DNA from 2 places in the Pseudomonas versuta genome. Region 1 is predicted to be linked to the other one. Evidence: riboswitches for the same ligand, from Rfam matches in the RefSeq annotation. Region 1 holds a riboswitch; the other holds the start of a gene.
What was found. Region 1 has a riboswitch for cobalamin ahead of AOC04_RS08125 (CbtB domain-containing protein). Riboswitches for the same ligand answer to the same signal wherever they lie in the genome.

Region 1 (5,996 bases):
AACCGCTACGAAAACCTGTAGCCGTACCGATTATTCAGAACTGGACGGGGGCGCTTTCCTGACAAAAATACTAGGACTTTGTCAGGCGCGCCGATTGGCGTAAACTGCCCCACATGTCTGCGAGGAGATTCCATGAGCGCCATAACGATTACCGACGCCGCCCACGATTACCTGGCTGATCTGCTATCCAAGCAGAACACCCCGGGTATCGGCATCCGCGTCTTCATCACCCAGCCCGGCACCCAGTACGCTGAAACCTGCATTGCCTACTGCAAGCCAAATGAAGTGAAACCCGAAGATACCGCCCTGGGCCTGAAAACCTTCACGGCCTGGATTGACTCGGTCAGCGAGCCTTTCCTTGACGATGCCGTGGTGGACTACGCCACTGACCGCATGGGTGGTCAACTGACCATCAAGGCGCCAAACGCCAAGGTGCCGACGGTTACCGCCGACAGCCCGATCAACGAGCGTATCAACTACTACCTGCAGACCGAGATCAATCCCGGCCTGGCCAGTCACGGCGGTCAGGTCAGCCTGATTGAAGTGGTTGAAGACGGTATTGCTGTCCTCAAGTTCGGCGGTGGGTGCCAGGGCTGTGGCCAGGCTGACGTCACCCTGCGTGAAGGCATCGAGCGCACACTGCTCGAGCGTGTGCCGGAGCTCAAGGGCGTACGTGACGTGACCGACCACTCGCAGAAAGAAAACGCCTACTACTGAGTTATCGGTAACAGGGCGTCCGCTGCGAAGCTGATGAAAAAACGGTGCCCCGTGAGCACCGTTTTTTTATGCCCGCGATCCGCGACCGCTGTGGTTCCCGTAGCGGCTGACGAGGAACGAGGCTGCAATCGTTCCTATCATGGGCGATAGAGGTGAGCATGCCCGGCACGGTACAGCGATGAATCGGAGAAGTTGTCATTGGACAGCACCCGGCCCACCAGAATCAGTGCCGTGCGCTTGAAACCCTTGGCCTGAACCTTGGCCAGAATGTCTTCCAGGGTCCCTTGTACCCAGTCCTGATCCGGCCAGCTGGCGCGATGAATGACCGCAATCGGGCAGTCGCTGCCGTAATGCGGGCTCAATTCATCGATGATTCTCTGCAGATTCTTGACCCCCAGATGAATCGCCATGGTCGCTTTGTGTTGCGCCAGGCTGGCCAGCTCTTCGCCCGCAGGCATTACGGTCTTGTCCGCATAGCGGGTCAGAATCACCGTTTGTGAAATGTCCGGCAGGGTCAGTTCCGCACCTAAAATGGCCGCGCAGGCTGCGGTAGCGGTGACACCCGGAATGATTTCAAAGGCGATGCCAAGCTCCCGTAGACAACGGATTTGCTCGCCAATGGCGCCATACAGGCTCGGATCACCGGAGTGCACGCGGGCCACATCCTGGCCTTTGGCGTCTGCCGTCTTGATCAGGCTGATGATTTGCTCAAGGTGCAGTTCTGCACTGTTGACCACCTGCACCGCCTGATGGCCGTCAAGCACGGCGGCCGGCACCAGCGAGCCGGCGTAAATAATCACCGGGCAACTGCGGATCAAACGCTGGCCCTTGACGGTAATCAGCTCTGGGTCGCCGGGCCCGGCGCCGATGAAATAAACAGTCATGGCAGTCTCTTGAAAGGGTCTGGATAGAGCTGTTCGTGAACAACGCTCATAGTGAAGCGGGAGAGTATCGCGGTTTTTAACCGGTGCAGGCCAATGCAAAGGTGGCCGCAGAGGAGTTCTTGCGGGTGATCAGCAGTCTGGCCGTCGCGCCACTTAGCTGTTCGGCAAGCGCCAGTGCGGCACTTTCGGCGATGCCAAAACAGCCGGTGGCCGCAAACGCCCGGGCCGATTGCTGGCTCAGTTGCGACGCAAACGGGGCCAGTTGCCGGGCGCTGAACACCTCAAACTGAAGATTCAACTGCGTCGCCAGCTGGATTAACCCCGTTTCATCGCGCTTGAGATCAATGCTGGCCAGGGCGTGAATCGATTGCAGTGCGATCCCCGCCTGGCTCAGGGATTGTTCAATCAGGGCCAACAGCTCATCGACGCTGCAGCCCTGACGGCAGCCCAGGCCAATGACCAGAATTGGCGCTGTGCCGGCAGCAATCATGCCGAGTACTGGCCTTCAGACTTGCGGCGGAACAGCCAGGCGCTGATCACACCCAGTGCCAGCCAAAAGGCGAAGTTGGTCAGTTGCGAAGCGATCTTGAACTGCGATTCCAGTTCTTGCGGTGCCAGGCTGGAATGCACAAGCGGCTGCGGCGCACCAAAAATATGCGGCACCAGCACAATCGCAACGCCCAGCACTTTCAGTGCCCAGTGCTTGCCGAACACCAGCAGCGCGATGGCCACTGCAGTGGATGCAGCAGTAGTGACCCACCAGATTTGACGCTGCAGTAAATCGGCAGCGGCGGTACCCGGCAATTCAGGCGGCAGGCCAAGGGTAGGCGCCAGGCAAAACACGGCATAACCGGCCAGCCCCCACAGCAGACCCTGGGAGGTGCGGCTAGGGGTGCGCAAGGTATACAAGCCCGCCAGCATCAGGGCAAAACCGACCGCCACCACCAGATTGCCACCCGTTGTCGACAGTACGCGCTGCCACCCGTCTTCAGGCTCCCAGGCTTGTGCGTCGTGGGTGTGGCCAGCCATGCTGGCGGGTTCGTGCACTTCACTGGCAGCGGGTTTCTCGTAGGTCTCCGCCTGCAGGATCAGCGGTGCGACCCAAAAGCTTTGCAGCAGAGTGAGCAGCAAAGCGCCAAGCAATCCGGTGAAGCCTGCGGTTTGAGCAATACGCTTAATCATGGCAGGCAATCTCAATGGCACGGAAAGGCTGAACTGTGGCGGGTGTCATGGGCAGCATTGTGCACCGCTGCAATATGCGAGAAACCGGCGAAGTAAACCAATAAGGCACCCAGCACGGCAGCGCCGACAGCGACTACGATTCGTTGGCTTTGGGTGGAACTGGTAGCAGCGGAGTGTGTACGGCTGGTGCTGATGGACATGGCGCTTCCCTCTGGTCAGACAGCGGGCGTGCAAGCGCAAGAAAACCCCGCGAACGAAGCTCGCAGGGTTTAACAGCGCCCGCCCACCGCGGGTTTGTTTTTGAAATGATCAGGCCGGTCTCCGGGCTTGCGAGGGGCTCACGTGCCGTGGGCCTGCAAACATCTCCTTCCCATGCAGATGCACAGTGGTTGTGATGTTTCTCTCGCTTACCGTTGCGGGGGCAGCACCGGACTGGTCGGACAATTAATGCCTGACGCACCGGTTTCCCGTTTCACCCTGTGAAGGGCACCTGATACAAGATGTGTAGGAGAGCACAGCTGCGCGGGAGCCGTCAAATCAGCTGCTGGTGCAATGGGTAGCGGTTACAGATTTAACTTCAGACGACCAGGATGCTTTTGACCTTGTCGCGCAGTTGGTCGATGGAAAATGGTTTGCCGATCACAAGCATGCCGGCAGGCACATCGATATTCTCGGCATAGCCGCTGGCAAACAGCACGGGTAACTGTGGTCGCAGCTCCCGGGCTTTATTGGCAAGGGTCTTGCCATTCATCCCCGGCAGGCCCACATCGGTCATCAGCAAATCTATCGTGTTGCCCCGGTCTTCGAGCAGAGCCAGGGCGCTATCGCCATCCTCGGCTTCGAGCACGTTGAACTTCAACTCTTCCAGTACGTCAACGATCAACATACGAACAATGGCGTCGTCTTCGACTACCAGAATGGTAGAGGGTGTTGCAGACATAATGGTTATCCCGAATGAAAATTGAGCGCGGGTGGGGGCAAACCTGAATTTGCTTGCTCTATCAGTAAGCTGGAACCCCAACCAAGTTCCGCAGTTGTACAAAAAAATGGCTGTACAAGTTTTGCTAGGATAGTCGTTGCAAGCAGCTAAATCCTTTTTCACTGTAGGAATTGGCTATTACTTCATAAGAAAATAGAATTTTTACTCGAGAATCCGTCAGACTCTCGATTTTGACCACCGTACACGGGACTGAAATATGAATGCACCAGCATCGGTAGATGAGCAGAGCTTTCGCAAGCTCCTGAGTCGCAACGTCGGATTGCCCTTGGGGGTAGGTGTGCTCAGCGCCGTACTGTTTGTGGCAATGATCAGCTACCTGCTGTCGGTCATTCAGTGGGTTGAGCACACCGACCGGGTGATTAACAACGCCAACGAGGCTGTAAAGCTCACCGTGGATCTTGAAACCGGCATGCGGGGTTTCCTGATCACTGGTGATGAGCATTTTCTTGACCCGTATGAAGTGGCAAAACCACAAATCATGGCCCAGCTACAGGGTCTGGAACAGTTGGTCAGCGACAATCCGCAGCAAGTTGATCGGCTCAAGCGACTTGAAGCCCTGCAGTCGGACTGGAGTGCCTATGCCCAGTCGATGATCGATATGCGCCGCCAGAGCGGTGACTACAAAGGGGCGGTGCAATCCGGACGTGGCAAGCGCCTGACCGATGAAATCCGCAGAGAGTTCGATGAATTCATTGCCATGGAGCAGCAACTGCGGGTTGCCCGCAATGAAAGTGTGAGTAGAACCACGATCGTCAGCATCGGTCTTTATCTGGTTTTTGTACTCGGTTTGAGTGGTTTTCTGGCTTACAGAGGTCGTCGTGACTTACTAGATCTTTCAAAGAGTTACGGTGACAACCTCGAGTTGAAAATGCAGACCGCGCAGCGCCTGGAGCAACAGGCCTGGTTGCGCAACGGCCAGACTGAACTGGCGGAACAGGTTTTGGGTCGACTGACGCTCAATATGCTGGGGCGCAATATTCTGCAATTTTGCGCCCAGTATCTGGGTACTGTGGTTGCCGCCGTGTATGTGCGCGAAGACCACGGCGGCCTCAAGCGGGTGGCCAGTTACGGTTTTTCCCGCGAGGAAGAAGCCCGGCATCAACTGATCCATAATGAAGAAGGCCTTGTCGGGCAGGCCGCTCAGCAAGACAAGCTGATACGCCTGGATGATGTGCCCGAGGACTATTTCCTTAAAGTTAGCTCCGGCCTGGGGCAAGGCACTCCGCGCAGCGTGCTGGTGGTGCCGACCAGCGACGATGATCGGGTCAATGGCGTGATTGAACTTGGCTTCCTGCGCCCGCTCACTGAACGTGACGTAGAACTGTTTGAATTGATTGCCGACAATATCGGCATGTCGATTGAAGCCGCCCGTTATCGTCAGCGCCTGCAAGAAGTGCTGGCCGAGACCCAGCAACTCAATGAAGAGCTGCAAGTGCAGCAGGAAGAGTTGAAAACCGCGAACGAAGAACTCGAAGAGCAATCGCGGATTCTCAAGGAATCCCAGACCCATCTTGAAACTCAGCAGGCGGAGCTTGAGCAAACCAACGAGCAGTTGGCGGACCAGGCACTGGCGCTGGCCGGTCAACGTGACGCGATGGACCTCAAGAATACCGAACTCAATCACGCCCAGGTGCAACTTGAAGAACGGGCCCTCGAGCTGCAGCGTTCCAGCAAGTACAAGTCCGAATTCCTGGCCAACATGTCCCACGAACTAAGAACTCCACTCAACAGCTCGTTGATTCTGGCCAAGTTGCTGTCGGAAAACCCGCAAGAGAATCTCACCGCCGAGCAGGTCAAGTTCGCCGAGTCGATCTATTCGGCGGGTAATGACTTGCTCAACCTGATCAATGACATTCTGGACATCTCCAAAGTCGAAGCCGGCAAGCTAGAGGTGCGTCCGGAAAACACCAGCGTCATCCGTGTGGTCGAAGGTCTGCGGGGAATGTTCGAACCGTTGGCGGGGGACAAGTCCCTTCAGTTCCAAGTTGATGTACAGCCAGGTACACCGGCCATGATCTACACCGACAGCCAGCGTCTGGAGCAAGTCCTCAAGAACCTGTTGTCCAATGCGATCAAGTTCACTGCTAAGGGCCAGGTCAGCCTGAGCGTCTCCCGTGAGCCGGGGCAAGGGATAGCGTTTCGGGTCCAGGACTCCGGAATCGGAATCGCCCCCGAGGAGCAGCAAAGCATTTTCGAAGCGTTCCGCCAGGCCG
Region 2 (5,996 bases), 1.2 Mb from region 1:
CACCAGCCAACCTCCGCGCGGGGCCAGTCTTGCGTGCCACTCCAGCAACCGCTCGGCAGTCAGGCTCAAGCCGGTAGGGTTATTGGGGTTAACCACCACCAGCACATCCAGCGTATCGAGGTAGAAATCGACTTCCTGCTCCATGATCTCGCGCACGATGTGCCCGCTACGGCGCCACGCCTCGGCGTGCTCGGCGTAGCAGGGCGACAACACACCGACCTTGCCCGCACGCCGCAAGCGCGGCAGCAACTGAATAGCGCACTGCGAACCCGGCACCGGCAACACGTTCGGTGCCCCGTAATAAGCGCAAGCTGCGTGCTCAAGCCCGTCGTCGGTTTCCGGCAAGCGCGCCCAGGCCCGCTCATCAATCGCAGGAATCGCAAACGGCCAGGGCGCCAGGCCACTGGACAAGTCCAGCCAGTCCGCCTCGGCAATGCCGTAGTTCAGAACTGCCTGACGTAAACGTCCGCCGTGCTCAAGCATAGAATTCACTCCCTACACACAGGATCAATAACCACAGCCATACGCCACGCTGCACCAACTGCCAGCCGCGATCAATCGCGTCGGCATCCGCCTGAGGACCTTCGCCCAATTGCGTGCGTTCATGCAGTTCGCCGTGGTAAATCGCCGGGCCGCCCAACTCCACCCCCAGAGCCCCCGCGCCCGAGGCCATAACCGGGCCCGCATTGGGGCTGTCCCATTGCGGCGCCTGCTTGCGCCAGCATTTCAAGGCCAGCCGGGTATTACCCAACACGGCGTAGGTCAACGCCACCAACCGTGCCGGAATATAATTCAGCACATCGTCGATCCGCGCAGCCGCCCAGCCAAAACGCTCAAAGCGTTCGTTGCGATAGCCCCACATCGCATCCAGCGTATTACTCAAACGATAGAGCACTACCCCCGGTGCGCCGGCTACGACAAACCAGAACAGGGCGGCGAACACTGCATCACTGCCGTTCTCCAGGACCGATTCCGTGGCCGCGCGGGCCACTTGCGTGGAGTCCAGTTCGCTGGTCTGGCGACTGACCAGGTAGCCGACCCGGGTACGGGCCTCTTCCAGGTCATTGCTGCGCAGGGCTTGCGCCACCGGCTGCACGTGCTCACCCAGACTGCGCATGCCCAGCGCGCAATACAGCGCCAGAATGTCCACCAGCCAGCCGATATAAGGCAGCCATGACAAGGCTGTTGCCAGAATCGTCAACGGCAGCACTGCCAGCACCCAGGCTGTCACGCCATGGCTGCGCCAGCCACGACCGCCGGAATTGAAACGTTGCTCGATACGGTCAGCCATCCGGCCAAACGCAACCAGCGGATGCCAGCGTTTGGGCTCACCGAACAACGCATCCAGCGCCACCCCGGCAACGCACAGCAACGCCACACTCATGGACTCACTCCCCAATAATTCTCATAAACCAGTTCGCTCAGTGGACGCGCTTTCGCCCATCCCTCCATCACCAGCATAGGTGCTGGATAAAAGCGCTCGACCGGGCCCAGACACAACACGGCCAGCGGCTTGGCACCAGCGGGTAAACCCAGCAGGTCAGCCAGCGCCAAAGGATCAAACAGCGACACCCAGCCCATGCCCAGCCCCTCGACCCTGGCGGCCAGCCACAGGTTTTGGATCGCACACGACAACGATGCCATGTCCATTTCCGGCAGCGTCCGGCGACCGAAGATGTGCTTCTCGCGATCGTCCATCAACGCGGCCACCAACACCTCGGCACAATCGTTGATGCCCTCGACCTTGAGGGTCATGAATTCATCGGAACGCTCACCCAGCGCTTGAGCGGTGCGCACCCGCTCCTCTTCGACCAGAGCCTGGACCTTGCCGCGCAACTGGCGGTCGCTGATGCGGATAAACCGCCAGGGTTGCATCAGGCCCACACTGGGCGCCTGATGCGCGGCTTCAAGCAGACGTGATAACAGTTGAGGAGCCACCGTGCCACCGCTGAAGTGACGCATATCGCGTCGCTCGGCTATGGCTCGATAAACAGCAGCTCGCTCATCAGGACTAAATGCGTTGTCGCTCATGGCACCTTCACGGCACAGGGCGCGAACAACGCGGCAATGGCCTGGGGATTGGACGGAAAGTAAAAGTGCACATAAGACGCGGTCATCCGCCCGTCGCGATACACCGCTTCAGCGCCACGCCCGCCATTGGGGCTCAGCCCCCGGGCGATCGGTACAAGGTCGGTGGTGGTCAGCGAGTGATGATAGGTGTGACCGCGCAGCAAGCCTTCGGGCATCTCGACAGCCTGTAGCGCCAGCGCTGCCAGACGCTTTTGCATGGTTGCTTCACCGGCCAGCAGCCCCACCAGCTCGGCACGTTGGCCTTCAACGTCGGTCAGGGCATCCAGCAAATAGAGCATCCCGCCACACTCGGCGAGCAATGGCTTGCCCGCCCCGTGGTGCGCGCGAATAGCCTCCAGCATCGGCGTATTGCGCGACAACTCAAGGTGATGCAGTTCAGGGTAACCGCCCGGCAAATACAGACTGTCGACCTCGGGCAAGCGCTCATCGTGAATCGGCGAGAAGAACAGCAGTTCGGCGCCCATGTCACGCAACAGCGCCAGGCTCGCGCCATAGGTGAAGGCGAAAGCCTCATCGCGCGCCACGGCAATGCGCACCCCGGCCAATAACGGCTCGGCTGTTACCAGCTGCGGTGCAGCGAACGCCACCGCCGGTGGCAGCGCTACCTCACAGGTGCTGGCCAGGGCATCGGCCGCCGCATCAAGGCGCGCATCCAGATCATTCAACTCGCTGGCCTGGACCAGGCCCAGATGCCGACTTGGCAGTTCGATGGCGGTTTCACGAGACAGTGCGCCGTACCAGCGCAAGCCTTCAGTCAGGCTCCCCTCCAACAACTGCGCATGGCGCACGGTGCCGACACGGTTGGCCAGCACGCCGGCAAACGGCAAGTCCGGCTGATAGCGCGCCAGGCCCAGTGCCAGCGCGCCAAAGGTCTGGGCCATGGCAGTGCCATCGATCACGCCCAACACCGGCACGCCAAAATGACGTGCCAGATCAGCGCTGGACGGCGTACCGTCGAACAGACCCATGACCCCTTCAATCAGAATCAGGTCCGCTTCCCCTGCGGCTTCCCACAGCAAGCGGCGACTTTCATCGGCGCCCACCATCCACAAATCCACCTGATATACCGGCGCTCCGCTGGCGCGCTCGAGGATCATGGGATCGAGAAAATCCGGACCACACTTGAATACCCGTACCTTGCGCCCTTGATTGCGATGCAATCGGGCCAGGGCGGCGGTGACGGTGGTCTTGCCCTGGCCCGAGGCCGGTGCGGCGATCAATACCGCCGGGCAATGACGCGACTCTCTCATGCTTGAACACTCACAATTCGATGCCTTTCTGGGCTTTGATACCGGACTGGAAGGCGTGTTTGATCACACCCATTTCAGTCACCGTATCGGCCAGGTCTATCAGTTCGGGTTTAGCGCCGCGTCCGGTGACCAGTACATGCTGCATCGGCGGGCGGGCTTGCAGATCGCTCAGCACTTGCTCCAGGTCGAGATAGCCGTGCTTGAGCGCGATATTCAGTTCATCCAGCACCACCAGACCGATGGACGGGTCGCGCAGCATCTCGCGGGACACTTCCCATGCGGCCTCGGCAGCGGCGATATCACGCTGGCGGTCCTGGGTTTCCCAGGTAAAGCCTTCGCCCATTACGTGGTAGCGCACTTGCTCAGGGAAACGGCGGAAGAAAATCTCTTCGCCGGTGCTGTTGCGACCCTTGATAAACTGCACCACGCCGCACTGCATGCCGTGGCCCATGGCCCGTGCCAGCATGCCAAAGGCCGAACTGCTTTTGCCTTTGCCGTTGCCGGTCAGTACCAGCAGCAACCCACATTCGTTAGGGGCGCTGGCAATGCGCTCATCCATAACGGCTTTTTTGCGCAGCATGCGCGCCTGATGACGTTCGTCGCGTTCGGGGGATTCGTTCATGGCAGCTCTCCGTTGGGGCTCAATCATGCAAACGGGAGGCGGGGGACATTGCAACAAAAAGCACACCATCGCCCGCCGCGAGGTGTTGGATGGATCAGGCCGGTCTCCGGGCTCACAAGCGGGATACTCCTGAACAGAGCAACCCTGACCACGCGCCTTCCCGTGTGCAAACACAGTGACATTGAGCGCAGTTTTTACTCATTTACCGTTGCGGGGGCAGCGCCGGGATCAAAGCGGTTGTGTGGATCAAACACGCCCTCACCGGCTTCCCTGTTTCACCCTGTCGACCTGTGGCCACAGAGCACCTGAAACAAGCCGCGAAGGTTAGAGGGTTGGGGGTGGAGCGTCAATTAAAGCTGGCTGCAGCGACTTGAACCTTTGAGCAGCTACGCTCCTCTATGACTAACAAGCCCAAGAACCAATGGAGATTTTCATGCTCAAGCGCCAGCACGCTGTTGTCATCATACTTGCAGCAGGATTGGCCGCCTGCGGCGAGAGCTCGACCCTGCAAGTGGTCGATGGCACCGGCCCTTCGCCAAAACTGCCGGAGCCGAACAAGACGCTGATTCCGACGGTCAACATCGCGCCAGCCATAGGCTGGGCCGAGGGCGCCACCCCGACTGCTGCCCAGGGCCTGAAAGTTACCGCCTTCGCCGAAGGCCTCGACCATCCACGCTGGCTCTACGTATTACCTAACGGTGATGTGCTGGTGGCAGAAACCAATGCACCGCCCAAGCCGGATGACAGCAAAGGTATCCGTGGCTGGGTGATGGAGAAAGTCATGGGCCGGGCCGGTGCCGCTGTCCCGAGCGCCAACCGGATCACGCTGCTGCGCGACAGCAACCATGACGGTGTGGCGGACACTCGCACAGTGTTCATCGACAACCTTAACTCCCCGTTCGGCATGACCCTGGTGGGTAATGATCTGTATGTCGCTGACGCCGACAAGCTACTGCGTTTCCCGTATAAAGCCGCAGAGCAATCCATCACCGCCCAGCCGGTCAAAGTCGTCGATCTGCCCGGCGGCCCGTTGAACCATCACTGGACTAAGAACGTCATCGCCAGCCGCGACGGCAAAAAACTGTATGTGAGCGTGGGTTCCAACAGCAACGTGGGTGAGAACGGCCTGGACAAGGAAGAAGGTCGCGCCGCGATCTGGGAAGTGGACCCTGCTACCGGCAGTCACCGCATCTTCGCCTCAGGCTTGCGCAACCCCAACGGCATGGACTGGGAGCCCGTGACCGGCAAACTCTGGACCGCGGTTAACGAGCGCGACGAAATCGGCAGCGATCTGGTGCCTGACTACATCACTTCGGTACAGGATGGCGGCTTTTATGGCTGGCCTTACAGCTACTACGGGCAACACGTGGATGCACGGGTCAACCCGCAAAACCCGGAGCTGGTGGCCAAAGCCATTGCACCGGACTATGCCGTAGGTCCGCATACAGCCTCACTGGGGCTCAGCTTTGCTGAAGGCAGCAAACTGCCCGGATTTACGCAAGGCGCATTTATTGGCCAGCACGGATCCTGGAACCGTAAACCCCACAGTGGTTATAAAGTGATCTTCGTACCGTTCGCTGATGGCAAACCCAAAGGCCTGCCGGTGGACGTGCTGACCGGTTTTCTCAATGCCGATGAAAAAGCCATGGGCCGTCCGGTGGGAGTCGTGATTGATAAACAGGGGGATCTGCTGGTAGCAGATGATGTCGGCAACAAGATCTGGCGCGTGTCAGGGAAATAAAACAGCAGGAGCGGGGTTGCTGGCAAGCAAGCTCGCTCCTGCAGGTTCGGCTTTCGATTACGGGTTGTGCGCCAGATGCTGCTCAGTCGGCAGTACGCGCTTGGCGTTCAGATAAGCTTTCTGCCAGTAGGCTTTGTTCAGACTGTCCAGCTTGACCGTGCCGCCCGTTGCAGGCGCATGCACAAAGCGGCCCTCCCCCACATAAATCCCCGCATGACTGACCTGCGAACCACCACTGGTGGCAAAAAATAGCAGGTCACCGGTTTGCAACTTGTCTTTGCCCACACTCTGC

Region 2: another riboswitch for cobalamin. It lies ahead of cobO (cob(I)yrinic acid a,c-diamide adenosyltransferase); the one in region 1 lies ahead of AOC04_RS08125 (CbtB domain-containing protein).

Annotation. Positions count from the first base shown of each region.
Region 1 covers NZ_CP012676.1:1,799,574-1,805,569, forward strand. The annotation lists gene AOC04_RS08100 (fatty acid cis/trans isomerase) at 1-21, shown strand, start outside; gene nfuA (Fe-S biogenesis protein NfuA) at 133-717, shown strand; gene cobM (precorrin-4 C(11)-methyltransferase) at 855-1,601, opposite strand; gene AOC04_RS08115 (cobalamin biosynthesis protein) at 1,678-2,091, opposite strand; gene AOC04_RS08120 (CbtA family protein) at 2,088-2,783, opposite strand; gene AOC04_RS08125 (CbtB domain-containing protein) at 2,795-2,983, opposite strand; cobalamin riboswitch at 3,079-3,292, opposite strand; gene AOC04_RS08130 (response regulator) at 3,361-3,723, opposite strand; gene AOC04_RS08135 (response regulator) at 3,980-5,996, shown strand, end outside.
Region 2 covers NZ_CP012676.1:566,899-572,894, reverse strand. The annotation lists gene cobD (threonine-phosphate decarboxylase CobD) at 1-483, opposite strand, end outside; gene cbiB (adenosylcobinamide-phosphate synthase CbiB) at 476-1,384, opposite strand; gene bluB (5,6-dimethylbenzimidazole synthase) at 1,381-2,031, opposite strand; gene AOC04_RS02665 (cobyrinate a,c-diamide synthase) at 2,028-3,341, opposite strand; gene cobO (cob(I)yrinic acid a,c-diamide adenosyltransferase) at 3,352-3,963, opposite strand; cobalamin riboswitch at 4,044-4,287, opposite strand; gene AOC04_RS02655 (PQQ-dependent sugar dehydrogenase) at 4,397-5,704, shown strand; gene AOC04_RS02650 (C40 family peptidase) at 5,762-5,996, opposite strand, start outside.